Regions from separate parts of the Rhizobium sp. CF142 genome, predicted to be linked through region 2. Evidence: riboswitches for the same ligand, from Rfam matches in the RefSeq annotation. Region 2 holds a riboswitch; the other holds the start of a gene.
The links. Region 2 has a riboswitch for ZMP and ZTP ahead of PMI11_RS13435 (bifunctional folylpolyglutamate synthase/dihydrofolate synthase). Riboswitches for the same ligand answer to the same signal wherever they lie in the genome.
Positions count from the first base shown of each region.

Region 1 (14,445 bases), on a different contig from region 2:
GTGGAACATGTCGGAGCAGCCGGCGTCGTCCATCAATTGCGGCTTCTCGAAGGGCATGCCGATCGGCCTGCAGATCGTCGGGCCGCGCTTCGACGACATGCGCGTGCTCAGGCTTTCGAAAGCCTTCGAAAACTGGACGGGCGGCGTGAAAGACTGGCCAAAGCCGCCGACTGCCTAGAGCGATTACGCAATTTTAGAACGGCCGGCGATAGCCGGTCGGCTGCTCATAGAGCCAGCCGATGCGCTCGACGGCGGCCTCGAAATTCTCGCGCGCAACGGTCATCGTGTGGCCGTTGGCATGGATGATGGTTTCGGGATCTTCGAAGACAGCAACATGCCCCTTCCAGAAGACCAGATCGCCGCGGCGCACATCCGGGCGTTCGATCGGCTCGCCGAGATCAGCCGCCTGCATGTCGGTATCCCGCGGCGCGCTTCTGCCGGTCATGAGCAGCGCAAGCTGCACGAGGCCGGAGCAATCGATACCGAGGCCCGAGCGGCCGCCCCAGAGATAGGGCGTTTCCAGAAAGCGGGCGGCGATATCGACATAATCCTGGCCGTCCAAGGCACCCAGCGGCAGCAGGTGTTTGGCGAAGATCGCAGTGCCGTCATCGAGGACCAGATAGCGATTGCCGCGCGCTTCCGCTTCGCCGGCAATATGGACGCGGCTACCCATGGAGAGCACTGACTTATAGGGTTTACGCAGTTCCGGTTCGGGATAGAGGAAGGTGCGCTGCGGAACGACGATGTGGGTCGGGGCCGTGGCTGCTTCTGCAATTGCGTCCTCGGGCAGGTAGCCGACATAGCCGTCGGATGCGGCTTTGACCCAGCACCAGCCGTTGGCGCGATCGAATATCGTGACATCCTCGCCATAGAGCAGTTCCGTGTCGATGCCGCGGGCAAAGTCCGGCTGGGGCCGCAAGGCAACGACCGGGACGCAGACGCGGGCCGGCGTGCCGTTCACAAAGCGCGTCGCTTCGACCTTGCCCTCAAGGCCGGCTTCCGCGAGATCCGGGCGATAAGCGTGGAGGCGGCGGTCGAGCATCGTCATGGTATTCCTTTCAGATGGCCTTTCAGCCGGGGGCCTTTCAGACCTGAAGCTTGCGGCCCTGCTCGCGCACGAGATCGCCGAGCTTTTCGAGATAGAGCGCACCGCCGACGGTGCGCTTGATGATGACGTTACGCCGGTCGGCATCGTCGCGAACGCGGTCGACGAGGCCCATTTCCCCCATCGTATCCAGCGCCCGGGTGATGACCGGCTTCGTCACGTTCAGCGTAGCAGCCAGTCCGCGCACGGTATGCGGCGGCGGCACCAGATAGATATGCAGCAGGATCGCCATCTGGCGCAACGTCAAATCTCTGTTGTCGTGACGGACTTGGTTGAGCGCCACACTGTGCCAGAGGCCCAGCGCCTGCGAGGCGGTCAGTTCGATCGGCACGGCCCCTCCGGAAATCGTTACGCTAACGTTTCATTTTCCGGCAGTTACAGCGCGCAAGCAAGAGGCGGCACAAAATGCCGCCTCACAAGGTGAATAAAATTTTAACGATTGGCTCAGCGAAGGCTTTTGCTTTCACATGTCGTTATCGCCAAACCGCTGCACACTTTTGCGCGACATACTTTGGCGGCTCAGCGGACGTTGTGGCGGATATGGTGGTAAAGCGCACGGATGGCCTGCGCCTCGCCGCCTCCCGGCGAATGCGCGCGCTCGTTCGGCGCCCAGCCGTAGATATCGAAATGCGCCCAGCTTTTCGCCTTGCTGACGAAGCGCTTCAGGAAGAGTGCCGCGGTGATCGCACCGGCCATGCCGCCCGCCGGAGCATTGGTGATATCGGCAAACTTGGTGCGGATGTCCTTCTCGTAGCCGGCGTAAAGCGGCAGCCGCCAGAGCGGATCGTCCGTCTCGAGGCTTGCTTCCGTCAGGTCGTGAGCGAGGATCGCATCATCGGTGAAGAAGGGCGGCAGATCGGGGCCGAGGGCAACGCGAGCGGCACCCGTCAGGGTCGCCATGTCGATCAGCAGATCGGGTTCTTCCTCGTCGGCATAGGCGAGCGCATCGGCCAGAATCAGGCGACCTTCGGCATCGGTATTGTCGATCTGGACCGTCAGACCCTTGCGGCTCTTGTAGATGTCGCCGGGGCGGAAGGCATTCGACGAGATGGAATTCTCGACGACCGGGATGATGACGCGCAGATCCACCTTCACCTTGGCATCCATGATCATGAGCGCGAGGCCCATGACGTTTGCCGCGCCGCCCATGTCCTTCTTCATCAAGAGCATGGAGGAAGCCGGTTTGATGTCGAGGCCACCCGTATCGAAGCAGACGCCCTTGCCGACCAGCGTCACCTTGCGGTGGCCCTTCTTGCCCCAGCGCAGTTCCAGCAGGCGCGGCGCATCGGCGCTGGCGCGGCCGACAGTGTGAACGAGCGGGAAGTTCTCCTTGAGCAGGTCGTCACCGATGATGACCGACATCTCCGCCTTGTAATGGGCGGCAAGGCCGCGGAAGGCAGCTTCGAGCTGCTCCGGACCCATGTCGTTGGTCGGCGTATTGATGAGGTCGCGGGCGAGGAAGACACCGGCGAGCTGGCGCTTGATCTCATTGCCGTCGGCATCGCGCGGGATCATCAGCGTCGCAGCCGGGGATTTTTCAGATTTGTAACGGTCGAAACGGTAGCTGCCGAGGCCGAAACCGAGTGCCAGGCGGTTGGCCGTCAGCGGCGCAGTCTCGACATGCCAGTCGCCGGCCGGAAGTGCACGGGCGAGCTTGCCGGTTATAAAAGGCTGTTCCGACGGATTGGTGCCGAGGCCGAAGAGCGCGCCGCCGAGGTGACCCTCGGCGGTGGGGATCAGCAGCAGCGAGCCGCTTTCCGCCTTATAGCCGGCCTTGCCGGCCCAATCGAGCGCGATCGGATCGATCGTGCCGGTTTCGATATGGGCGGGCGTGACGGCGAAGATGGGCAGCGTCGACCCGCCCTTGGTGTTGAAAGGCGTGGGTCTTTCGATGAACTGGAAGGGGGCCATGATTGTCCTTAGCGGCGGGGCAGAATCATTTCTTAACTGTATGTTAGGGTTAACAGACTATTGCTGGAGCGAAGATTGCGTCAAACCTTTCCCTGTTCCGTTTCGAGGTCAGGCGCCGATTTATTCAGGAACGCGCAATGCCCTTCTCGGCCTCTACCCCTTTTAAGAAGCGTGTTTTTCAGGGAACCGTGGCTCTTCTCGCCATGCTCGCCCTCGGCGGCTGCTCGACAACATCAAAGGATCGGATGACAACCGGTTCGATCCCAAAACTCGACAGGCCAGTCGAGCAGATGGATGCCAACGAATTGCGGGCCGCCATCGACCGCGTCGGCCAAGCCTATGAGAAGAACCCGCGCGATCCCGTCAACGGCGTAAACTACGCCAATCTGTTGCGCATGAACGGACGCGACGCTCAAGCGCTTGCCGTCATGCAGCAGGTTGCCATCGCCAATCCCGCTGACCGCAACGTGCTTGCCGCCTATGGCAAGGCGCAGGCCGCCGCGGGGCAGCTTCAGCAGGCGCTGGATACGATCGGCAGGGCACAGACACCCGATCGGCCCGACTGGCGGCTGATCTCGGCGGAAGGCGCGATCCTCGATCAGATGGGCAAGCCAAGCGACGCGCGCCAGCGCTACCGCGATGCGCTCGATATTCAGCCAAATGAGCCATCGATCCTTTCCAACCTCGGCATGTCCTATCTTCTGACGGGCGATCTGCGCACGGCGGAAACCTATCTTCGCTCGGCGGCAGGCCAGCCTTCCGCCGACAGTCGCGTGCGCCAGAACCTTGCCCTCGTCGTCGGCCTACAGGGCAGATTCCCCGAGGCAGAGCAGATTGCGCGGCGCGAGCTTTCGTCGCAGCAGGCCGATGCGAATGTCGCCTATCTCCGCGGCATGCTTTCCCAGCAGAATTCCTGGCAGAAGCTCGCGGCAAAAGACACGACGTCGCCTGCTGCCGCCAACACCAACTGACCTATTTGCTGCTCAGTCCCGAGAGGATGAGACGCAGGCCGAGGCCGGCCATGACAGCGCCTGCCGCCCTGTCGATCCAGACCTTGGCGGCGATATAGAGCTTTCGCGGATGATGGGCCGAGAAGGCGAATGCCACAATCGCATACCATCCCGCCTCCACCAGGAAGACGCCCACCGGCAGTGCCAGCAAAAGCTCCGCCGGCACGGTTTTGGGCAGCAGTGCTGCAAAGATGCTGGCGTAGACGACGATCGTCTTCGGATTGCTCAACTGCGTCAGCAGAGCGGCCGTAAAACTGCGTGCCGGCATGCTTTTGCCGGCGACATCGCCCGACAATACAAGCGGCTCGCTCGCTCCCTTCCAGATCGCGAAGGCGATGTACAGCAGGTAGGCCCCGCCAGCGATCTTCAACACCAGATAGAGCCACTCGAATTGTGAAAGCAGCGCCGTCAAACCGGCAAGCGCAAGGATAGCGAAGGTCACGCCGCCGATACCCATGCCGAGTGCAGCGGCAAGCCCGTCAAAGCGGGAACGGGAAATGGCAATGCGCGAGACGACGACGAAACTCGGACCGGGACTCATGGCGCCGATCATCAAAGCGCTGATGATGCTAATAAAGATGCCCAGAGAGGACATGGCAAAACTCCATTTTTCACGCAATTCCGGACTCAAAACCGCTGTATAGTTTTGCCGGTATTGCTCACGTGATCAAGGGTTGCCGAGGCGGGCGGCGCGAAGTTCCGCGCTTACCGATGGGTCGCCATCCGTTTCGCCAGTCACGCGGAAAAGCAGGTCGTCGGATCTCTTGACGGCGATAAGCGTCAGAACCGGTCGGCAACCTGGATGCCGGCAGGACCAAGGATGACGGCGACCAATACCGGCAGGAAGAAGAGGATCATCGGAACGGTCAGCTTCGGCGGCAGGGCAGCAGCCTTCTTTTCCGCCTCGTTCATACGTTCGTCGCGGCCTTCCTGCGCAAGCACGCGCAGCGCCGTCGCAACCGGCGTGCCGTAGCGGTCCGCCTGCATCAGCGCCTGGGTGACCGAACGAACGAGATCGATCTGGGTGCGAGTTGCGAGATTCTCGAGCGCGACGCGGCGATCCGGCAGGAAAGAGAGCTCAGCGGTCGTCAGCACCATTTCTTCGGCAAGCGGGGGCGATTGTTCGCCGAGCTCTTCGGAGACCCGACGCATCGCCGCTTCGATGGAAATGCCCGATTCCACGCAAATCAGCATCATGTCCAGCGCGTCCGGCCAGGCGCGCTTGATGGATAGCTGACGCTTGCCCATACGGTTGGAGATATAGATGTTCGGTGCATAGAAGCCGATATAGGCGATACCGATGACGATGAAGACTCGTATCGGCAGGCCCTTGTCGGCAAGATTGCCGAGGCCGAACATCCAGAATGCGGCAACGGCCAGGAAGAGAAACGGCAGAAGAAAGCGCGCGACGAGGAAGGTGTTCAACGCGTTTTCCGAGCGCAGACCAGCCGCGCGCAACTTGTTCATGGTGTTGTCGTCGACAAGCGCCTTGCGCAGGTTGAAACGCTCGACGATCTGGCGGACGGATCGATTGTTCTGGTTTCTGAGCGTGGCCTTGCTGCCGACATCGGCATTCAGACGGGCGCGCTCGCGGGCGCGGATCTGCTCGCGCTCGGTCGAGACGGCCTTCATGCGCTTGTTGAGATCGCCACGCTCGAAAAAGGGAACGGCAAGCGTGTAGAAGGTGGCGAAGACTGCAATGGCGACGAGCACCGCCACGATCATGGCGGGATCGGTCAATGTTGCGGCAAGTTCCTGCGACATGCTGCTTTGCTCCCGCTAGATATCGAAGTTGATCATGTTGCGCATCACGAAGATGCCGATCGACATCCAGACCGCCGAAAAGCCCATGATGAAGTGGCCGCGCGGATCGGTGAACAGGATCATCATGTATTGCGGCGACGTCAGGTAGACGAGCGTGGCAACGATGAATGGAAGGGCGCCGATGATGACGGCAGATGCCTTGGCTTCCATCGACAGCGCCTTGACCTTGGCCTTCATCTTCTTGCGGTCGCGCAACACCTTGGAGAGATTGCCGATCGCTTCCGACAGGTTGCCGCCGGCCTGTGACTGGATGGCGATGACGATCGCGAAGAAATTGACTTCCTGCAACGGCATCTGATTGGTCATGCGGGCGCAGGCTTCGGGCACGCTGAGGCCCACCTGCTGCGATTCGACGATACGCCGGAATTCGCCCTTGACGGGCTCGACCCCCTCGGTCGCAACGAGGCGGATCGCATCGTTCAGCGGGAGGCCGGAGCGGATGGAGCGGACGATGACGTCGAGCGCATTCGGAAATTCATCGAGGAACTTGTTCTGCCGGCGCGAGACGAGGAAGCCCACCACCCAGCGCGGCAGACCAAGCCCTGCGACCACGGGCACGCCAAGCATGATCGGTGTCGATGCGCCGGCGATGAAAAGCACGACCAGCAGCACAAATGCGAAGAGCGCGCTGAAAAGATAGAAGCGGGCGGGCGTGATCGGCAGTCCCGCCTGCACCAGGCGGGATTTCAGAGACAGCGTTTTCTTGGTCTTTTCGTGCTGCCGCTTTTCGAGATCCTTCAGGTTGTCCTGCACCGATTTGCGGCGCTTCGACAGTTCCTGCACACGGTCGCGGGCGGCCTTGACCTTGGTGCGATCGAGTTCGGCCGACTTGACGCGGTTGATGCGGCTTGCCGATTTCTTGTCGCTCTCGATACGAGAGAACAATACGGCATAGCTCACCGCGGCCGCCGCAACGGCTGCGAGAACGACGATTGCCAACACTGTCGGATCGATGCCGAACATCTCAATCCTTCGATTTCGATTCCATCTCGTCGAGCGCGGCGGCGAGGCGTTTTTCTTCGTTGTAATAGCGGGCCCGATCCCAGAAATGCGGCTTGCCGATGCCGGCAGACATATGGCGGCCAATCAACCGGCCGCTCGCGTCCTCGCCGTCGATCTCGTAACGCATCAGGTCCTGAGTGATGATGACGTCGCCCTCCATGCCGATCACCTCGGTGATCTGGGTGATGCGACGCGAACCGTCGCGCAGGCGCTGCGCCTGGATGATGACGTCGATCGAGGAGGAGATGATCTCGCGCACGGTCTTTGCCGGCAGGGTGAAGCCACCCATGGCGATCATCGATTCCATACGGCTCAGGCATTCGCGCGGGTTGTTGGCGTGGATCGTTCCCATGGAACCGTCGTGGCCGGTGTTCATGGCCTGCAGGAGGTCGAAAACCTCCGGTCCGCGCACTTCGCCGACGATGATGCGTTCGGGACGCATACGCAGGCAGTTCTTGACGAGGTCGCGCATGGTGATTTCGCCCTCGCCTTCGATGTTCGGCGGGCGAGTTTCCAGACGTACCACATGCGGCTGCTGGAGCTGCAGTTCGGCCGTATCCTCGCAGGTGATAACGCGCTCGTCGCGGTCGATGTAGTTCGTCAGGCAGTTCAGAAGCGTGGTCTTGCCGGAACCCGTACCGCCGGAGATGATGACGTTGCAGCGGACGCGGCCGATGATCTGCAGGATGGTCGCGCCTTCCGGCGTGATAGCGCCGAAGCGCACGAGCTGATCAAGCGTCAGCTTATCCTTCTTGAACTTACGGATGGTGAGTGCCGGGCCATCGATGGAAAGCGGCGGCGCGATGACGTTGACGCGCGAGCCGTCAGGCAGGCGCGCGTCGCAGATCGGGCTCGATTCATCGACGCGGCGGCCGACCTGGCTGACGATGCGCTGGCAGATCGAAAGAAGCTGCGAATTGTCGCGGAAACGGATTTCGGATTCGATGGTCTTGCCGCCGACTTCGATGAAGGTCTGACCCGCGCCATTGACCATGATATCGGCAATGTCGTCGCGCGCCAGCAGCGGCTCGAGTGGGCCGTAGCCAAGCACGTCGTTGCAGATATCCTCGAGCAGTTCCTCCTGCTCGGAGATCGACATCGCGAAATTCTTGATGGTGATGATATCATTGACGATATCGCGGATTTCCTCGCGCGCGCTTTCGCCATCCAGCTTGGACAGCTGCGAGAGGTCGATCGTATCGATCAGCGCGGAAAAGACCTGCGCCTTGGTATCGTAATATTCGTCCGTGCGGGCGGGACGCTTGCGCTGCGGCGTCTGCATCGGCGGCGGCGCCACCTGCTGGCGGACAGGCTCGCGCGACGGCTCGACGAGCACCGCGGGACCGGATGGGGCTGCCGGGGCGGCAGCCGGCATCGGCGGCGGCGGAGCGGCGACACCGCCGGCACCGGCCTTTCCGAAACCTTCATTTCCGCGTTTTCCGAACATTGATCCGATCCAATTCTACTCGTTCACTTACGCTTCAGAAGGCCGAGAAGGCCGCCCTTCCTGGATTTCCTGATTGCAACGCGACCCGTGACGATGTGCGAGATCTGCGAAAAAGTCTCCGCCGTCGGAGATTTCGGATCGACCTCCGAAATCATCCGGCCACTGTTGGCGGCGTTTCCGAAGAGGCCGATATCGAAGGGAATGATGGCAATCGGTTCGACTTCCAGCGGTTCGCAGAAATCGGAAACCGAGATTTCCGGCCGCTTCGGCATGCCGACCTGATTGAGAATGAGATGCGGCACCTTGTCGTTCGGGCGTATCTTGCGGAGCGCATCGAGCATGTTCTTGGTGTTGCGCAGGTTGGCGAGATCGGGAACTGCGCAGATAACCACTTCGTCAGCGCTCGAGAGTACCGTACGCGTCCAGTCCGACCAGGCATGCGGAACGTCGAGCACCGTGACAGGCGCGCTGCGCTGCAGCACATCCATGACAGGCTGGAAGGCCTGGCCCTCGAAATCATAGGCACGGTCGAGAAGCGAGGGGGCGGCCAGCAGCGAAAGATGCTCCGAGCACTTGGTCAGCAGGCGGTCGAGGAAAACCTCGTCAAGCCGCTCCGGCGCAAAGACGGCCTCGGCAATGCCCTGGGCCGGATCCTGATCGAAATCGATGTTCGCCGTGCCATAGGGCAGGTCGAGATCGGCCAGGATCGTTTCGGTCGAGAACAGGTTCGAGATGCCGAAGGCGCAATTATGAGCGATGGTCGATGCGCCGACACCACCCTTGGCGCCGATAAAGGCGATGCTGCGGCCAAGCGGCTCGGCTTCCGGATCGACGAAGATCGTCGCCATCGCACCCATGATATCGGGCATGGCGACAGGCTGGACCATATATTCGGAAATGCCGTTGCGGATCAGATCGCGGTAGAGACCGATATCATTGTAGTAACCGACGATGATGACTTTGGTCGAGGGATCGCAGACGGCGGCGAGCGGTGCAAGTTCGGCAAGCAGGTTGGCCGGGTTCGCCCTGGTTTCAAGGATGATCAGGTTCGGTGTGGGTGCGCCGGAGAACATGTTCGCAGCGGCGGCCGTGCCGCCGCTGGTAATGCGCAGACTGACTTTAGACATGCGCCGGTCGTTGGCGCAGCGCTCCATCATCCGCTGCAGTCCTTCGCTTTCGCAGAAGGCATGAACGGAGATGCGCGGCAGCGGCCGCATGTTTTCCAGTTCGCCCATGCGCATCGCCTCTTCGGCATGGCGGATTTCGCTGGTATTCTTTATCTCGTAGTCGACGGTGCTCATCGTTCCATCCCGCCTGATCAGAAACCGGTCTGGCCGGAATCGACGTCCTCGATCGTGGACGTCGTCGTCCGGTATTCCTGGATCGCCTGATTGCGCCGCTCTGCGTCGATCGGGGTCATGCCGCGCGGAGCGACGAAATCTTCCGGATTGGCGACCTGGGCGGCGAGGTTGTTCTGCGAGGCACAACCGAAATTGTAGTAATTCTGGTTCGTGAAGTCGGCCGTGATATCCTTCGGCCATTGGCCGCACTGGGTCGTTACCGCCGTCGTGCCAGTGAAGCTCAAGCGTATCGGAGCGGCATCGAGAACGCCGGTTGCCGCATAAGACGTATTGATGATCTTGTTGCTGGCAATGCCACGCGAAGCAAGTTCGGCTCGAACCTGGCTGCGCAAGGCGCGGGCCGCTCCTGCATTTGCCGAACCCTCAGGGGACAGGATGTAGACTGGGCCAGACGCGCGCGACACATAATTTTGCGCAAAGCCGCGGATCAGTTCACGCTGGGCGATCGTCAGGCGGCGATCGCTGGAGGCAACGGGAATATCTACCGTTTGCTCGGCTTCCGTCACGACGATGGGATGGCGCTCCCGGTAATCATCGGGAATGCCGCCAGTCGTAAGCTGGTCATGCGGGCCGGCACAGCCAGAGAGAATTGCAACGGCGAGTGATGCAGCCACGAGCAAAGGCTTTGTCGTGCGGAAATGTTTCGGGCTCCAATGGGCCATCGCCTGATCTCTGTTCGTTTTCATCGGTTCAGACCGTGCCCCGTTCATTTGTAGATAAATCCGATGGAACCGTGGAACTGCGCATCGGCAACCGGCGCCTGGCGGCTGCCGTAAACCTTGTTGACGCGGTTCATGAAGAATGCGGACGCATCATTCGTCGGGCTGAAATTGTCATCCGGCCGATTGAGCTGATTGCGCCCCACCGGACGTACCAGATAGGGCGTCGCAATAATGACGAGTTCCGTTTCCTGGCGCTCAAATCCCTTCTGGCGGAAGAGCGTGCCGAGAAGCGGGATCTTCGAGACGCCAGGTGTCCCGTTCATCGTCTGGGAAACGTTGTCGCGGATGAGGCCTGCAAGAGCGATCGAACCGCCCGAGGGGAGTTCGACCGAGGTCTCTGCCGAGCGGCGCTGATAGGTAGGCGCTGCACCCGATACCGACGGCGCCGGCTCGGAGACGTTGGTCTTGATCTGCAGGGCGATGCGGCCCGACGAAAGGACCACCGGCTTGAAGGCCAGATTGATACCGTAGTTATAGGGAACGACGGTGACATTGCCGTTATTGTCCGTCGTTGAATAAAGAACCTGACCGCCGGAATTGAAAGTCGCAGCCTGGCCGGAGATCGCCGTCAACGTGGGCTCGGCCAGCGTGCGGACGACCTTGCCCTGTTCCAGCGCATTCAGATAGGTCGAAATATCGTACTTGCCGATCGAATTCTTGAAGAGTGCTGCGAGGCCGCCACCGACGACGGATGTGGCCGTATCCGCCGATGGGCTACCGAGCTGGGCGACCGTCATGCCCGAGGAATTGGTGACGAGATTGTCGAAGCCAAGCTGTTTCAGGATTTCACGGCGAACCTCGGCGATCGTGACCTTGAGCGTGACCTGGTCCTCGCCCTGGATCTGCAGGAGGTTGACGACCTGGGAAACCTGGCGGTTTTCGGCAAAGAGCGCAACCGCACTGTCGCCGCCGGTACCTGACGCGGTTTCCGTGCGCGTCGTGGCCTCGCCGCCCTTCAGGAATGCTTCGGCGAGCGATGCTGCCTGGGTTGCATCCTGCGGCGTGCGAACGGTACCCGTCAGCACGATATTATCGGAAACGATCTCGACTTTGATGGCGGAGTCGGGAATGAAGCGGCGCAGATTGGCCTCGAGACCGGAAACGTCGCGTTCGATCTCGATATCGAGGCTGACGACCTCCTCGCCGCTGGCGCCGAAAACGAAGATATTGGTCTGCCCGACCTTCTTGCCGAAAAGATAGATGCGCCTCGACGTACGGGTCACGGCATCGGCCATGCTGGGATCGGAAACGAGAATGTCATGTGCGTCTTCCGGCAGGTCGACGACAACAGCCTTGTTGAGGCCGAGCTTCAGACGGCGATGTGCGCCGGGACCGCTTTGCGAAATACGGATGAGGCTTTCCGAGGCGGCGTTGGCCTGCTTCACGTCGAAGGGCGCATGCAAGGAAAGCGGCGTCACGCCCGTCGCTGCCATTGCCAGAGAAAGGCAGCCGGTCAGGAAAAGCCTGGTGCGCTGTTTTGAGTTGCCCATCTGCATTTCCCTTACTCCGGCTTCACTGAGCCGGTGGCATCCGTGACGATGGAGCCGGACTTGATGACCTGAATGATTGCGCTGCCGTTATCGCCGCTCAGCAGATAATCTGCCGCGCTGGTGTCCTGCTCCTGCGCGTCGGCGACGGAACGCAGGGCAAGCGAAAGGCGATCGGCCATCTGCTGGGCGACGGCCAGAACCTTGGTCTGGTCGGGGGTCAGCTCCAGGGTTGCTGTCGTGCCGACCGCGGCCTTGGTGCCGTCCTCCTTCTCCTCGATCTGCTGGTCGATGGCGAGAACGCGGACATTGCTGAGCACGGTTTCGGTTATGTATTTGTCCGTGCCCTGCCCCTTGCGCACCATGATGATATCGACGCGGTCATTGGGGAGGATGAAGCCGCCGGCGCCGGTCGCCACGGAAATTTCGGTCGCGACGGCGCGCTTGCCGGCAGGCAGCAGCGAGGACAGAATACGGCTGTTGGAATCTGCGACCTTTTCCGGACGGATCGGCTCTCCCTCGAAGACGGGCAAGCGTACGACAGCGCCCTGCAGATCCTTGATCGCGTCCGGCCGGTCGGTCTCGGTAATGAAGCCCTGGACAACGCCATTCTGAGGCCAGGCCATCCAGTGAACGGTCTTCTCATCCAGTCTCGCGCCGACAGGAAGATTGGCGCTTGAGACCAATACGTTGACGGTCGGTTCCTTCTCGATGACGGATTGGACCTTCGTCACGACACCGCCGCTACCGGCCATGTTCATCGCAAGAAGACCGGCGAGGCCGGCTGCCACCACGGCGACAGCTAAGATAATAAGGCGGGCCGGTTTCATTGATCATTCCTTGGGGCACAACGCGTTCGCCCCGCAGAATGCTCAGGAATTGGTATAATTATGGTTAATGGAACACTTACATTCTAAGTTAACGGCCGATTAAAATGCCGTCATTTCAGGCTTTCCAGCGCGGCAATGAAGAGCGGCGAGGACGGGAAGGCCAGGAAGCCGCCGATCGCGATGGCGATACCATAGGGAATTTTCTTGGCGAGCAGGAGCGAATTGGGAATGGGCAGGCCGATGGCCAATATCGTATTTGATTGTGACCGGATCAACAGGATCGCCAACGTCACCAAGCCGCCGATGACACCAACATAGGTCAGAAAAGACAGCAGAGCGGGATCGTAACCAAACCAGAGTGCGGCGGCGCTTAGGAGTTTCGCGTCTCCACCACCCATCACATTGAGCGCAAAGAAGGCAAAGCAGATGCCGAACACGATGGCGGCACCAAGCGCATGCATTCCGATCACCGGAAGAGCCAAGCCGCTTAAAGGCGCCAGCACGGCAAATGCAACCATCATGATCAATGATACCCTGTTCGGGATCGTCATCGTCAACAGATCGGTTATGGCCGCAAAAGCAAGGCAGAGCGGAAAAACCAGAAGGATTGCGGCTACGATCATCTTCTCACCTGCCCCAAGTTCTCATCTGCCCCAAGGTCTCATCTGCCCAACACAAACAGGCTCACGGCGGTTCGCTCGTGAGCCTGATCGCTGTGAACCAGAGCTACGCTCCAGTTATTACGGAGTGGTCTTCGTCGTGGCATTCGTCAGCTTTAGACCGAGCTCGCCGAACGTGTCATTGAGCTTGGTGCCGAGCGTGGTGGCGCCAGCAACGAGGGCTACGGAAATGAGGGCGGCGATCAGGCCGTATTCGATTGCGGTCGCGCCGGATTCATCTTTCAAAAAACGGCTAAAAAGCTTGATCATGGTCACTCCTAACTCCAGTTGATGCTCTGAACCAGAGCTACGCTCCAGTTAATTACGGAGTGGTCTTCGTCGTAGCGTTGGTCAGCTTCAAGCCGAGTTCACCGAACGTCGAGTTGAGCTTGGTGCCGAGCGTGGTGGCACCAGCAACGAGGGCTACGGAAATGAGAGCGGCGATCAGGCCGTATTCGATTGCGGTCGCGCCGGATTCATCCTTCAGAAAACGGCTAAAAAGCTTGGTCATGGTTACTCCTAACTCCAGTTGATGTTCAGCACGTCCGCCAACTGTTGCCGTTGATCGGATGGCTGCAACCTAGCGAATGGCCGTTTCCATCGACTTAATGAAATACGTTAACAAGGTGTAAACGAGACAACCGGCCCTGTCAGGGTAAGTAACTCCTTACCGCATTGCTTGCATTTCTAAGGAATTTCCGGGAGCAAAGTGGAACAATAGCTTTCGAGCATCCAGAAATGGGACGCGTTTCTGAGACACATCGATCGCGTGCGCCGCAGACGCGTCTCGAAACGATCCAGAGCGTTTCACTCATGAACATGGCTTGGAGGGCTTAAAGCTTCGTTCACCATTTTTTTCCATTCTATCTGCAATTTGCATTACGATCGTGAAAGAGGGCCAAAATGCCATCGAACGGCAAGACCGTTTTCTTTGCCTGGGTGATTGCGGCTCTTACGGCATCCGCGGCCTCCTCCCAGGAAGACATGCTGCGCGTCTATATGGATCACGCGCGCGTCCTGAAGCTCGACCGGCCGGTCAGCAAGGTCATCGTCGGCAATTCCAAGGTTGCCGATGCGACTGTCGCCG
Region 1 is NZ_AJWE01000142.1:734-15,178, forward strand. Features, by position in the region: partial or broken gene PMI11_RS35180 (amidase) at 1-178, shown strand, start outside; gene PMI11_RS35185 (C40 family peptidase) at 194-1,048, opposite strand; gene PMI11_RS35190 (MarR family transcriptional regulator) at 1,086-1,436, opposite strand; gene PMI11_RS35195 (leucyl aminopeptidase) at 1,625-3,016, opposite strand; gene PMI11_RS35200 (tetratricopeptide repeat protein) at 3,154-3,987, shown strand; gene PMI11_RS35205 (LysE family translocator) at 3,989-4,621, opposite strand; ZMP/ZTP riboswitch at 4,696-4,775, opposite strand; gene PMI11_RS35210 (type II secretion system F family protein) at 4,807-5,790, opposite strand; gene PMI11_RS35215 (type II secretion system F family protein) at 5,806-6,813, opposite strand; gene PMI11_RS35220 (CpaF family protein) at 6,815-8,299, opposite strand; gene PMI11_RS35225 (AAA family ATPase) at 8,323-9,600, opposite strand; gene PMI11_RS35230 (CpaD family pilus assembly protein) at 9,618-10,370, opposite strand; gene PMI11_RS35235 (type II and III secretion system protein family protein) at 10,367-11,872, opposite strand; gene cpaB (Flp pilus assembly protein CpaB) at 11,884-12,699, opposite strand; gene PMI11_RS35245 (A24 family peptidase) at 12,810-13,322, opposite strand; gene PMI11_RS35250 (Flp family type IVb pilin) at 13,440-13,628, opposite strand; gene PMI11_RS35255 (Flp family type IVb pilin) at 13,681-13,869, opposite strand; gene PMI11_RS35260 (pilus assembly protein N-terminal domain-containing protein) at 14,262-14,445, shown strand, end outside.
Region 1: another riboswitch for ZMP and ZTP. It lies ahead of PMI11_RS35205 (LysE family translocator); the one in region 2 lies ahead of PMI11_RS13435 (bifunctional folylpolyglutamate synthase/dihydrofolate synthase).

Region 2 (14,445 bases):
CAGTCGCCAGCACCAGCGTATCGTAATTCAGCACCATGCCGCTGCGTAAAGAGACGCTCTTTGCCTTGGGATCGACGCCGTTGACCTCGCCGAGCAGCGTGGTCACCTCGGGCCGGTCGGCATAGAGATGGCGGATCGGCCAGGCGATCTCTGAAGTGGATAGGATGGTTGTTGCCACCTGATAAAGCAGAGGCTGGAAGAGATGGTGGTTGCGCCGGTCTATGAGCGTGATCTTCGCGCCCGCGCCCTTCAATCCATTGACGAGCTGCAGCCCGCCGAAACCGCCGCCGACAACGACGACGTGATGTTCGCTCATGACCTACCCCTTTTTGTCATTCTGCTGCGGCAAATGTCGCCTTTCGCCGGAAGTATTCAACCGCTGTTTCGGCATATCTCCCCTGCATCCCGATCGGCTTTGTTCGTTGCAGATAGGCCCTTCACGCCCGTGCCATCCTCATTGTCATCAAAACCGTTTTACGCATACATTCCGGGCATGGACGAGGAAATCATTTTAACTGGCGGCGGGCGCACCGAAGTGTCTCGGCAGGACTGTGTCGTTTATCGCCAGAGCGGCCCCTGGTCCCCGACCACTATTTCGCTGCTGAGACATCTTGCCCAGGTGGGCTTCGCCGCATGTCCCCGTGTCGTCGGCACGGGGTTTGACGAGCGGGGTCGCGAAACCGTCTCGTTTATCGAGGGAGAGTTTGTCCATCCGGGGCCCTGGAGTGATGAGGCCATGCCGCGTCTCGGAAATATGCTCCGGCAACTCCACGAGGCGACGTCTTCGTTCAAGGTTCCAGACAATACGATCTGGCGCGGGTGGTTTGGCCGCGAACTCGGAACCGGTCCGCGTGTCATTGGTCACTGCGACACCGGCTCTTGGAACATTGTCTCTCGCTCCAACTCGCCAATCGCCCTAATCGATTGGGAGGTTGCCGGACCGGTCGGAATAGACATCGAACTGGCGCAAGCCTGCTGGTTGAACGCCCAGCTTTTCGATGACGATATAGCGGAAAGAATGAACCTTGGCTCGGCGAGAGCGAGAGCACGGCAGGTTCGCTATTTGCTCGACGGTTATGGCTTTTCGAAAGCGCAGCGAGATGGCTTTTTTGACAAACTGCTCACATTTGCTGTTTACGATGCTGCCGAGCAGGCGAAAGAGGCTCGCGTCACGCCGGAGACAAAAGACCCAGAACCCCTATGGGCTATAGCGTGGCGCACAAGGAGCGCATCCTGGATGCTCCGCAACCGATCAGCGTTGGAAGCGGCCTTGCTCTAGGTCGCTCGCTCAATTGGCGTAGCTAACGGGTATCGCCGTACCGCTCTTCAAAAGCTCCATGGAGATCGATGCCGACACATCAAAAAGCTCGATCCGCCGCACGATTCGCTTGTAGATGACATCGTAATGTTCGACGCGCGGCAGCACGATCTTCAGAATGTAATCGTAATTGCCGGTCAGCCGGTGCGCTTCGACGATCTCGGGGATATCGCTGATCGCGCGGCGGAAGGCCTCCGTCCATTCGTCGGAATGATGCGCCGTTTTGATGAGCGCAAAGAGCGTGGTGGGCACACCCATCCGCTCGCGATCCAGCACGACGATGCGACGCGCGATGTAGCCGCTCTCCTCCAGCCGCTGGATGCGCCGCGAACAGGCCGAGACCGACAGAGCCACGCGCTCTGCAAGGTCGGTCACGGAGATGCCTGCATCGTCCTGCAGGATATCGAGAATCCGCCTGTCGCGATCGTCAATCATGATGGCCCGCGCTGAAATTTTGCAAGAAACTGAGAAATTCCGCAAAACCTTAGCACATATCGATGCAAAAGCACAAACAATGCAAACACATCGCGCCTGATATGCTGCATCATTCCCGTATTCGAAAACACCATAGGGAGCGAGAATCCATGAAAAACATCGGCCTGATCGGCGGCATGAGCTTCGAAAGTTCTGCGGTCTATTACCGTCTCATCAACGAAATGGTGCGCGAGCGCCTGGGCGGCCTGGCCTCTGCCGAGCTCACTTTGCATTCGGTGAATTTCGAGGAGATCGTTGCCCTGCAGAAGGCCGGCGCCTGGGATATGGCTGCCTCGCGCCTCGGCGATATCGCACTGCGCCTGCAGATTGCCGGCGCCCATTGCGTGCTGATCTGCACCAACACCATGCATCTGATCGCACCCGAGGTCTCTTCGCACATCTCCGTGCCGCTGATCCATATCATCGACGAGACCGCCAAGACGATCCACGAAGCCGGCTGTAAGCGCCCGCTGCTGCTTGCCACGCGCTACACGATGGAGCACGGCTTCTATACCGACCGCATGAAGGGCCTCGGCCTCGACATCATGGTGCCCGAAGCCGCCGACCGCACCACCGTCCACGACATCATCTTCAACGAGCTCTGCGCCGGCAAGGTGCTCGACAGTTCTCGCCAGAAGCTGATGGCGGTGATCGAACGCGCCCGCGCCAATGGTGCCGACAGCATCATCCTCGGCTGCACGGAAATCTGCCTGATCCTCAACCCGGATCACCTTCCCCTTGCTGGATTCGACACGACGGCAATCCATGCCCGCGCCGCCGTCGATTTCGCGCTCGAGGGAGAAATCGCAAACGAAGAAGAAGACGCAGCCTGAGCCTTCAATTTAGTTGACTCAGTCAAATAAAAGCAGCAGGGTTTCCATCAGGAGACCCTGCCATGACCGACCTTTCCCTCATCGAATCCGCCCGCGAATTCAATCGCTTCTACACGAACTTCCTCGGCCTGCTGAACAAGGCCTATCTCGACACGCCCTTCACGCTGACGGATGCGCGCGTGCTCTTCGAGATCGGCGCCCATGATGGCGTCAATGCCGGCGCTCTCGCCCGCGACCTGCAGCTCGACCCCGCCTATCTCAGCCGCATTCTCAAACGCTTCCGCGAAGAAGACTTCGTCGAGGCGACGCCCGATCCCGCCGACCAGCGCAGCCAGATCCTTACTGTCACCGGCAAGGGACGCACCCAGTTCGAGGAGCTTGGCCGCCGCTCGAATGCCCAGATCGCCGCCCGCTTCGGCACGCTTGCCGATGGCGAGCCGCAGGCGGCCGTTGCCGCCATGCGGACGATCCGCGCGATCCTCGACCCGCAGGCAAAACCGGCTGCCGCCATCATCCGTCCGCATCGCGCCGGCGATATCGGCTGGATTGTCCAGAGCCAGGGACGCTTTTATGCCGAGGAATATGGCTGGGATCTGCGCTTCGAAGGGCTGGTCGCCGATGTCGCCGGAAAATTCCTCGCCAATTTCGACCCCGAGATGGAATATTGCTGGATCGCCGAGCGCGGCGGCATCAATCTCGGCTCCGTGCTGATCACCAATGGCGGCGACGGCATTGCGAAGCTCCGCCTGCTCTACGTCGACAAGGCCGCGCGCGGTCTCGGCCTCGGCAAACGGCTTGTCGATGAGTGCATCGCCTTCTCGCGCCGTAAGCGATACCGGCAGATCTCGCTCTGGACCAACGACTTCCTCCACACCGCCCGCGCCATCTATCAAAAGGCCGGTTTCCGGCTTGTCTCCGAGGAGAAACACCGCATGTTCGGTCCTGAGGCCAATGGCCAGACCTGGGTGCTCGATCTCTGATTTTGCTGCGTCGCAGAAATTTTACTTGATTTGGAAATGGCCATTCCCTAATTAGTCGGCATGACCGTTGACACCCTGACATCTGACCCGAAAACCCGCAGCCGCGGCCGCCCGCGCGAGTTCGATATGGACGCAGCCCTCGATGCTGCGCTGCGCGTCTTCTCCGAGCGCGGCTATCACGCCGCCTCCATCAGCGAACTGACCGAAGCCATGGGCCTTGCCTCAGGCAGCATCTACAAGGCTTTCAAGGACAAGCGCGGCATCTTCCTTGCCGCCTTCAAGCGCTATCGTCAGCTCGGCCGCGGCCGGCTGGAGACGAAAATCGCATCCGTAAAGACCGGCCGCGAAAAGGTCTTCGAGATGGTCATGTATTACGCCGAGCTTTCCCATGGCGAAGCTGGCCTCAAGGGCTGTCTCGTCGTCGGCGGCGCAAACGACATTTCGCTGCTCGACGAGGAAGCTGCGGAGCATGTGGCCGCGGCCTTTTCCGCTGACGAAAAGCTGATGGCCGATCTTATCCGCATCGGCCATGCCGATGGCACCATTCCGCCAACCGTGGATGCTGATGCCACGGCCCTCACCTTTCTCTGCCTGACCAAGGGCCTGCGCGTCATCGGGAGGACGGGACGCGGCGAGAAAGAGATGATGGCTGCGGCAGAGGCCGCGATGCGGCTCGTGACTTGACGACCCAAACCGGCATCCGTTCAAGGATCGGGTGGCGGCAGACGATTAAATTGCATTCAATCCTCCCAATCATTGCCTATTGGAGTTTCTGATGAGCGTTTCAGCCACCACGCCGGATGCGGCCATGCCCCGCGCCCTATCCCCCTGGCTAACCTTCCTTTTTGCAGCTTCCTGCGGTTTCGTCGCCGCCAACCTCTATTACGGCCAGCCGCTGGCGGGCCTGATCAGCGCCGATCTCGGCTTCTCGCCTGCCGCAACCGGCTTGATCGTCACGCTGACGCAGATCGGCTACGGCCTCGGCCTGCTGCTCCTGGTGCCGCTTGCCGACCTGTTTGAAAATCGCCGTCTCATCCTGACGCTGACTGTCGGCTCTGCACTTGCCCTCATCGGCGCGGCCTTTTCCTCCACGCCAGGCATGTTCCTGACGGCATCGCTCTGTATCGGCCTCGCCTCGGTCGCAGCACAGGTCCTCGTTCCCTTCGCCGCCAGCATGGCGCCGGATGCGACACGCGGCCAGGTCGTCGGCAATGTCATGAGCGGCCTGCTCTGTGGCATCATGCTCGCCCGCCCCTTTGCGAGCCTCGTCGCGGAAGCCTCGTCCTGGCATATGGTCTATTACGTCACCGCCGCCGTCATGATCGCACTCGGCATCGTATTACGCGCCAACCTGCCGGTCCGCGTCCCCCACACGAAGCTGCGTTATGGTGAGCTGCTGGCCTCCATGGGTCATCTGGCAGTGAACTCGCGCGTGCTGCAGCGCCGCGCCCTCTATCAGGCCGGCATGTTCGGCGCCTTCAGCCTGTTCTGGACGACAGCGCCGTTGCTGCTTGCAAGCCCCGCTTTCGGCATATCGCAGAGCGGCATCGCCCTTTTTGCGCTCGCTGGTGCCGCCGGCGCCATCGCCTCGCCGATCGCCGGCCGCCTGGCCGACCGCGGCATGACCAAGGTCGCCTCCACGCTTGCCATGCTGCTTGGCATGGGCTCATTCCTCATCAGCCATTTCGCAACCGACGGCTCGCTGACGGCACTGGTTCTGCTGACAGCTGCGGCGATCCTCCTGGATTTCGGTGTGACGACCAACCTCGTCTGCGGCCAGCGAGCGATCTATGGGTTGAGCCCGGAACATCGCGGCCGTCTGAACGGCCTGTTCATGGCGACCTTCTTCACCGGCGGCGCCATCGGCTCCGCACTTGGTGGCTGGGCTTACGCAACCGGCGGCTGGACGATGGCTGCCTGGATCGGCTTCTGCTTCCCGGCACTCGCCTTCCTGTTCTTCCTGACGGAAGGCCGCGAGAAGTAATCAAGTCAGGATCGGGCGGCTCGTCCGCCTGATCCGCCCTCTCATTCTTCTGTGTCGAAACGCAGCCGCGCGGCGCGAACCTCATCATGGTTCGCCTCCGCCCAGTTCAACAACTGCGACAGCGCCGTATAGAGCGACCGCCCAAGTTCGGTCATCCGGTACTCCACACTCGGCGGCTTCGTCGGAAAAACCTCCCGTTCGATATAGCCATCCCGCTGCAGGTCGCGCAGCGACTGGGTCAGCATGCGTTGGGAAATATCGGGGATCATCCGGCGCAACTCGCCGAAACGATAGGGCTGCTTGGCAAGCGCTTCGAGAATGAGCGTCGACCATTTGCCACCGATCTGCTGCAACACATCTCGAACCGGGCAATTGGTGAAATCCAGGCTGGCAAGATCGATCTCGCGCCGCGCACCTCCCGGCCCATCGGCCGGTCCTTTTGATTGGCGCTCTCTGGCTTTCAGACTGACGACTGTTCCGGCCATAGATGGTTCCCTTTTGGTAACGAACTCCCGAAAAACTGCCTTCTTTACAGTCCCGGGTCAATTCCTATTCTAGTGCTACTCTCTTTTTGAGACTACCTGTCAACCACTAGAGGATACTATGAGCGAAACCATTCTCGTCACCGGCGCTGCAGGCCAGCTCGGCCAGCTTGTCGTCCATCACCTGATCGAAAGCTACAAGGTCGCCCCGGCCAGCATCATCGCCGCGACCCGCAGCCCGGAAAAGCTCGCCACCCTCGCCGCCAAAGGTGTCGTTACCCGCAAGGCGGATTTCGATGATGCCGCCAGCCTCGAAGCTGCCTTTGCCGGCGTCGACCGCCTGCTCATCATCAGCACGGACGCCCTCGACACGCCCGGCAAGCGCCTGATCCAGCATAAGGCTGCCGTCGCCGCTGCCGTGAAGGCCAAGGTGAAGCACATCACCTACACCTCGATGCCCGCCCCTGATGATTCGCTCGTCACCTTCGCGCCGGACCACCTCGGCACCGAAAACACCATCAAGGAAAGCGGCATCCCCTACACGATCGTGCGTGACGCCTGGTATCACGACAACTACATGCACAGCATGCCGCACAATCTGCAGGCTGGAAAATGGTTCACCTCGGCAGGCGACGGCAAGATTGCCACCATTTCGCGTGATGACTGCGCGCTCGCCATCGCTTCGGTCCTCGCATCAGGCGTCTCCGCCAGCGCCACCTACACGCTGACCGGCAAGCAGTCGCTGACTTCAAAGGAAATCGCCGCAATCGCCACCGAAGCCACCGGCAAGCCGCTGGAAGTCATTGGTGTCACCGACGAACAGCTCGGCCAGGGCATCCGTGGTGCCGGCCTGCCGGGCTTCGTCGCCGACATGCTGGTTTCGGCCGACGCCAATATCCGCGCCGGCAAGTTCGACATCGTCACCGACGATTTCACAAAACTGACCGGCAGAGAGCCGCAGTCGCTGAAGGACTACTTCGTCGCCAACAAGGCCGCTCTCACCGCCTGAGCCGGCCTAAAGGCCCGCCCTTGCATTCACCAAGGGCGGGCCCTTTTTGTCAGATTTTCTGGCCGCAGGCCCGGCAGAAGCGGCGTACCGTTTCCGCCATGCCATATTCCAGCGCATCGGCCGTCAGCCCGTGACCGATCGAAACCTCGGCGAGAGCCGGAATGCGCTTTACGAGAGCGGGAAGATTTTCCACCGTCAGGTCATGGCCGCCATTGACGGCAAGGCCGAGCGCCAGCGCGGCATCCGCCGTCTTGCCAAGCCCTTCGAGGATCGGCCCCGCCCTTTCAGGCGCATCGTAGCAGCCGCCATAGGGGCCGGTGTAAAGCTCGATCCGGTCGGCGCCCGTCGCTTTCGCAGCCTTCACCGCCTCCGCGTCGCCATCGCCGTCAGCAAACAGCGAAACACGGAATCCCATCTTCTTCAGCCGCGCCACGACATCGGTGAGGAACGCCTGATGCTTGCGGAAATCCCAGCCGTGATCGGAGGTCGCCTGCGAGGGATCATCAGGCACCAGCGTCACCTGCTCCGGCTGGGCCTTGGCACAAAGCTCCAGGAATTCCTCGGTCGGATAGCCCTCGATATTGAATTCGGCTTCCGGAAACTCATCGTCGATCAGATTGCGGATCACGGGCAGATCGGAAAAGCGGATATGCCGCTGGTCCGGCCGCGGATGCACGGTCAGCCCTGAGGCACCAGCGGCAAGCGCGATGCGACCGAGCCCTTCCACGCTTGGCCAGGGCAGATCGCGCCGGTTGCGCAGCATGGCGATGGCATTGAGGTTCACGGAGAGTTTGGCGGGCATGGCAATATCCGTCTGGGATGGCGACTGGTCCTGCTTTTAAGGCAAGCCGTCCGCGAACGCCAATGAGATTCGCACATGCATTCATGCCTGTCCTTGATAGTCGCGCGCACCATGACGATCGACGTCAGGGGCGTACCGAAAACAGTAATTCCCGTTCCCTTCGAAGATCATTCGTCAGCGACGACGAACCGTGTGGTTTTATTTTACCACATACCAAGCAAGAGGCGGATTGAGATGCCGCAACATTGCTATCCCATTTAAAAACGGTTATTTTTAGCACTTACAAAAGAACCCGTCCGAGCATAAAGTGGGCGCCACGTAACGAGTAAGTACGCCGAGTACTGCTTCTTCCAACGATAAGAACGCTAGAGGAAAACCCCGCTCGCCGCGCTCCGGAAGCAACTGGCAAAGCCGCATGAGGTGCAACTATCTGCCCCAGGAGGGTTCATGCCAGACGGTTCCAAACGTTTGTTTGCTGCCGCCGGTATCGCTTCGGAGGCCCGGTCGAAATACCGGTTCCTGCCTTCGGCCGCTTTGCCGCCGGATATCCCACAAGGTCCCGTTCCGATCGCCGACATGGCGAACGCATTCGGCGTCACGCACAGGACACTGCATTTCTACGAAGAGAAGGGCCTGATTTCCGCAAACCGCATCGGCCTGATGCGCGTTTACGATCAGGATGATGTCATGCGCATGGCGGTCATCACCGTCTGCCGCGAAACCGGCATGCCGATCGCCGTCATCCAGGAATTGATGGACGTGTTGCGCAGCGCGGCCTCCCAGGAAGAGGCCGAGTCGATCTTCCGCGAGGCCCTCTCCCAACGCAAGCGAGAGCTGACGGCCGAAATGTCGACTTTGCACCGGCAGCTGCAGCAGGTAAGCGACCTTCTCGATTACGACAGCAGCCTCGACCTGCCGCCGATCAACGACAACAGGGATCCGGCAAGCCTGACCGATCAGGAGCGCCAATGCCTGGAGCTGATGGCTGAAGGATATTCGACGCAGCGCATCGCCCGCGCCCTCGACCTCAGGCATGAGGAAACGCGCGCGCTGGAAGCCGACATCATCATGAAATTCCAAGCCAACAACCGCTTTCAGGCGATCGCCAAGGCGGTTCTCCTCGGCATCGTGCAGGCCTGATCACTTGGCAGCGGCCGCCACCGCATCCCTGCAGGAGCACAAACGCCAGTTTCCAGCGGACGCCAATCTTAGCGAACGATTGTCAGCGTCTCTGCTGCGCGCGTAATCGCGGTGTAAAGCCAGCGCTCGCGCGTATCGCGAAAGGCCCAGCTTTCGTCGAACAATACGACATTGTTCCACTGCGAACCCTGCGCCTTGTGCACCGTCAGCGCATAGCCGTAGTCGAACTCGTCATAGCGCTTGCGTGTATTCCAGGGGATCTCGCCTTCCACATTCTCGAAGGCTTGCTTCAGAAGCTTGATCTTCGCAGCCCCACGATCCATATCGTCATCTTCGGGGCGGACCAGCAGGTTGATGCCGGGCTTCGTCGTCTCCTTGGATGAGGTCATGACCTGCCAGAGCGAGCCGTTGAGCAAGCCCTTTGCCGGGTCGTTGCGCAGGCAGACCAGCTTGTCGCCGGTCTGCGGATGTTCGGTCGTAAAACCCTTGAGTTCCCGCAGGCGCTGGTTATAGCGCCGCCGCGTCTTGTTTGTGCCGACAAGCACCTGGTCGGCATCCATGACGAGCGGCTGCGTCACCTCGTTCTTCGAGATCACCTGCGCCTTGCCGTAGTCGCCATACATGATCTCGTTGCCCTCACGCACCTGCATGGCGAGCTTGATGATCGGATTGTCGCGCGCCTGCCGGTGGATATCGGTCAACAAATAATCCGGCTCCTGATTGGTGAAGAAGCCGCCGCCCGTGACCGGCGGCAGCTGGCCGGGATCGCCAAGCACGAGGATCGGCGTGCCGAAGCTCATCAGGTCCTTGCCGAGCGCTTCGTCCACCATCGAGCATTCGTCGACGATGATCAGTGCCGCCTTGGCGACCGGGCTCTGGCGGTTGATGGAAAACATCGGCGCGATCGAGGTCTTGCCGGTTTCCTCGTCCTCCACCTCTTCCTCGCCGCGCGGCCGGTAGATCAGCGAATGAATGGTCTTGGCATTCGACGCCCCGCGCGAGCGCAACACCTGCGCCGCCTTGCCGGTGAAGGCGGCAAACAGTACGTCGCCATCCACATGCTCGGCAAAATGCTTGGCAAGCGTCGTCTTGCCCGTTCCGGCATAACCGAACAGCCGGAAGAGCGGAGACCTGCCCTCCTTCAGCCAGTTCGAAACGGCCTTCAGGGCTTCATCCTGTTGAGGGGCGAATTGCATGGAAGCGACTTGGCAGGATTCGCCTCGCATAGGCAAGGCGAAATTCCCCTTGAGACGACATTAGCGGCGCCCGCTCAGCGACTTCATCTCCTGCTCCATCACATGCTGGCGCAAGAGCCCGGCAAGATAGAGCGATCCGGTCAGGATCACCCAGGCATCCACTTCAGCCGCCCGTTCCAGCGCCCTCTCATAAGCTGCCTGCGGATCTTCGATCACCTCGCTCGCAAGGCCGATCGCGCCGGCAAGCATCTGCAATTCGGCGGGCGATCGGAAGCGGTTTGAAACCGAGGTGAAGATCGGCGAAACGCCGTAGCGCTTCATCACGTCGAGAAGCCCTGCCGCATCCTTGTCCGCCGCAATCGCAACGACCGCGATGCCCGGTCCGGAAAATCCTTCCATGCCGGAGAGATCGTCGAGCACCGCTTCGAGATTGAAGGGTACATGCGCCCCGTCGAGCATGACGGCCACAGCCTTGCCCTCAGCGGGCACGACGAAGCGCTCCAGCCGTCCCGGCAGATGCGAATCTCGCTCGGCTTGCGCGTCGATCAGCCACGCGCCCACAGCCTCGCCCTCGCGAGCCGTCACACCAAGCTCGCCGAGCACATCGAGCGCCGCCCCGGCAACGGCGACATTGCGGGAAGCGATTGTCGATGCCTTGGACAGATCCGGCCGGGTAAGCCGCGCCTTGATCTCCACTGCGCGCCTGGCGATAACGGCACCCGCTTCATCATCCGCTTCAAGCGGCGTCACGACGGTCGAATGCGGCTTGATGATACCGGCCTTTTCGAAGGCGATGGCCGCCCGCGTCTTGCCGAGGATTTCCGTATGTTCGAGGCCGATGTTGGTGATGATGGAAACGTCGCTATTGACGATATTGGTCGAATCCAGCCGCCCGCCGAGGCCGGTCTCGACCACGGCCCACGCGATGCCGGCATCCCGAAAGATCAGAAATGCCGCCACTGTCAGCATGTCGAACCATGTCGCGGTCTCGGCCGCAGTCGCTTCCGCCCTTGCGGCTCGCAGCGCATCGAGCGCCAGGAACAGCGCCTCGGCGAGCACGCCCTCCTCGACCGGCCAGCCGTTCACGCTGATGCGCTCGGAAATATGCTCCACATGCGGCGAGGCATAACGCCCGACGGAAATGCCGGCATGGCGCAAGCTTGCTTCCAGCAGCGCCGAAGTCGAACTCTTGCCCTTGGTACCCGCCACATGGATCGAGCGGAAGGCGCGGTGCGGATCGCCGAGACGGGCGGAGAGATCGAGGATCGGCTCCAGTCCGACGCGCATTTCACCGCGCGGACGCTGTTCCCAGTTTGTAAGCTGATCAAGTTGCGAAAGGGCTTCGATAAGGCGGGGATTTTCTATCTGCATGGGCATGGCACACGTTACAGGATTTATTTTGGTGCCCAGGCGAGCGGCATCGGAAACCTGCGCTTCCCGATGGTTCTCCATCTGTCTCGCCAGTCACGCAGGCGGGCCGACACTAGAACCTTTCCGTTGCCCTGCCTAGCCTCGCAAGCGTCATCAGCACGGCTCCGCCGCGACGCCGCCTGCGGCAACTGCCAGTTAACGCTGGTGAATTTTAGCTCTTGCGGAGATTGGCAAGAACGCCACTTTAGTTCCTGTCTGTGACAAAGAGGCGGAGATTCGAATGGGACAGACTGTCCGAATTCCAGTCAACGAACCGCAGAGACTGCTTGCCGTGCGCTCGCTGAGTGCCATCAGCAGCAGCCCGACGCCGGAGCTTGCAGCACTTGCCGAGCTCGCCAAGAATGCATTCGCAATGCCCTATGCCGCCGTCAACATCGTCGACGAGGACTGGCTGCGCATTGCCGGCGAAGCGGGCTTGCAGCTTTCGGAATGCCCGCGCGACCTTTCCTTCTGCACCCGTGTCGTCTTTGCCAACGACATGGTTGTCGTTCCCGATCTGGAACAGGATGCGGAGCTCAATGCCGCGCCCTATGTGACGGGCCCGCCGCATTTCCGTTTTTATGCCGGCGCGCCGCTGGAACTGGAAAACGACCTGGTCATCGGCGCCTTCTGCATTCTCGATCAGAAGCCGCGCCTCTTCACCGAAAAAGAGGCCTCCAATCTTCGCCGTTTCGCCCGTGTCGCGAGCGCGCTTCTGCGGCTGCAGAAGGCGAATTTCGTCATGGGCCTTGCCGAAAGCAGTCTGCGCACTGCGGCCATGACCGATCCGCTGACCGGTTTCCTCAACCGCGCCGCACTCGATGCCATTGTCGACCGCGCGCTGGAATCAGCCCTTGCCTCCGGCCACACCTTTGGCGCCCTCTATCTCGACATGGACGGCTTCAAATCGATCAACGATACGCTCGGCCACCATATTGGTGACGAGGTGCTGCGGGAGGCGGCAAATCGCATCCGTTCGGTCATCCGCTCCGGCGACATCGTCGTGCGCATGGGCGGCGACGAATTTGCGGTCTTCGTACCGAACCCGCCAAACACCGAAGCGCTGGTCTCCGTCTCCGAGCGCCTGCTCTCGGCCTTCCGTAGCCCCTTCACCATTGAGGGCAACATCATCCGCGCCCGCCTGAGCATCGGTGCCGCGCTCGCCCCGCAAGGCGGCCGCCGCCGCCGCGAACTGCTGCGCAACGTCGATGGCGCCCTCTATAGCGCCAAGGCTGCGGGACGGGACTGCTATGTGGTTTTCAATCCGAACTGACGTTTGAAAAACAAACGGGAATAAAACGGACACCTTCCGTGTCTCATCTCCGGTAACGCAAGGTGCGTGCCTAACCCGAGGAGAGAGACCATGAAGTCCGTGAAATTCCTGTCCGTGCTGGCAGTCGTTGCTGCCACCGCCACTGCAGCCTTCGCCGCCCCCGCCGTCACCACCGTCGAGTCGACCAAGGGCAAGGTTCTTGCCGGCGAAAAGGGCATGACCCTCTACACCTTTAAGAAGGACGAAAAGGGCGTCTCGAGCTGCTACGACAAATGCGCCACCAACTGGCCGCCCTTCCTCGCTCCTAGCGGCGCCAAGGCCGAAGGTGCATACTCGCTCGTCGAACGCAAGGATGGAAAGAAGCAGTGGGCCAAGGACGGTATGCCGCTCTATTACTTTGTGAAGGACACCAAGTCCGGCGATATCACCGGCGATGGCGTCGGCGGTTCCTGGGATCTCGCCAAGCCTTGATGAGGCCAGCGTGAAGACGCCCCCACCCGATACGTTCGAGGGCCAGATCCTGGCCCTCCTTCCCTCGCTCCGCCGCTATTCCCGCAGCCTCACCCGCTCGGATGCCGAGGGCGAGGATCTGCTTCAGGATTGTGTGGAAAAGGTTCTGGCCCGGCGCGGCCAGTGGCGCGGCATAAACCTGCGCGGCTGGGTTCTGACGACGATGACCAACCTTTACCGCAACACCCGCCGCGCAAGCCCGCGCGACCGGCTAGTCGAGCTCGATGCCGCCGAAGAACTCGCCCTTCCGGAGGCGCAAGCCGATCCGCTGGAGCGCCTGCGGCTGGAGCAGGCCCTCGACAGCCTGTCGGAAGACTACCGCGCCGTCCTGATGCTCGTCGTCATCGAAGGCTACAGTTATCATGAAGTGGCAACCATGCTGGAGATCCCGATCGGCACCGTCATGTCGCGCCTGTCGCGCGCACGCCAGCGCATGAGCGAGCATATGAAAGCCGATAACGTGATTACGCTTCGGAGACCGAAATGAACGAGACCAACCCCACCGTTACCGAAGCGGACCTGCACGCCTTTGCCGACGGGCAATTGCCGGAGGCCGCCCGCACCCGCGTGGAAGCCTACCTCGCCGAGAACCCCGAAGAGGCCGCCATGGTCGCCGGCTGGCAGGCGCAGAATACCGGCATCAAGTCCCTGTTTTCAGGCTATGAGAAGAGCCGCGACACCGATCTCCGAATGGTGGCACCGGCTGACACTGCCTCCCCCTGGAAGACACGCTCTGCCCTTGCCGCTGCCGCCGTCATGCTCTTCGCGCTTGGCGCGGTCAGCGATCGTTTCATCCCGCCGTTCTTCGAACGCCCGCTGCTGCAGCTCGCCGAATCCGAAACCCTGCCGAAACAGGCCGAGACCGCCTTCCTCGTCTATGCGAGCGAAGTACGCCACCCGGTCGAAGTCTTTGCCAATGAGGAAGCGCATCTCGCAACCTGGCTCGGCAAGCGCCTGGCAATCCCCGATCTCAAGGTGCCGGATCTCAAATCCCTCGGCTTCCACCTCGTCGGCGGCCGCCTGCTGCCTGTCGA
Region 2 is NZ_AJWE01000052.1:13,071-27,515, forward strand. Features, by position in the region: gene PMI11_RS13375 (NAD(P)/FAD-dependent oxidoreductase) at 1-316, opposite strand, end outside; gene PMI11_RS13380 (aminoglycoside phosphotransferase family protein) at 305-1,279, shown strand; gene PMI11_RS13385 (Lrp/AsnC family transcriptional regulator) at 1,289-1,753, opposite strand; gene PMI11_RS13390 (aspartate/glutamate racemase family protein) at 1,903-2,625, shown strand; gene PMI11_RS13395 (bifunctional helix-turn-helix transcriptional regulator/GNAT family N-acetyltransferase) at 2,688-3,605, shown strand; gene PMI11_RS13400 (TetR/AcrR family transcriptional regulator) at 3,666-4,289, shown strand; gene PMI11_RS13405 (MFS transporter) at 4,381-5,589, shown strand; gene PMI11_RS13410 (winged helix-turn-helix transcriptional regulator) at 5,631-6,074, opposite strand; gene PMI11_RS13415 (SDR family oxidoreductase) at 6,193-7,080, shown strand; gene PMI11_RS13420 (pyridoxine 5'-phosphate synthase) at 7,130-7,882, opposite strand; gene PMI11_RS13425 (MerR family transcriptional regulator) at 8,330-9,022, shown strand; gene PMI11_RS13430 (ATP-dependent DNA helicase) at 9,091-10,218, opposite strand; gene PMI11_RS13435 (bifunctional folylpolyglutamate synthase/dihydrofolate synthase) at 10,279-11,595, opposite strand; ZMP/ZTP riboswitch at 11,616-11,696, opposite strand; gene PMI11_RS13440 (sensor domain-containing diguanylate cyclase) at 11,870-12,901, shown strand; gene PMI11_RS13445 (COG4315 family predicted lipoprotein) at 12,992-13,372, shown strand; gene PMI11_RS13450 (RNA polymerase sigma factor) at 13,383-13,898, shown strand; gene PMI11_RS13455 (anti-sigma factor family protein) at 13,895-14,445, shown strand, end outside.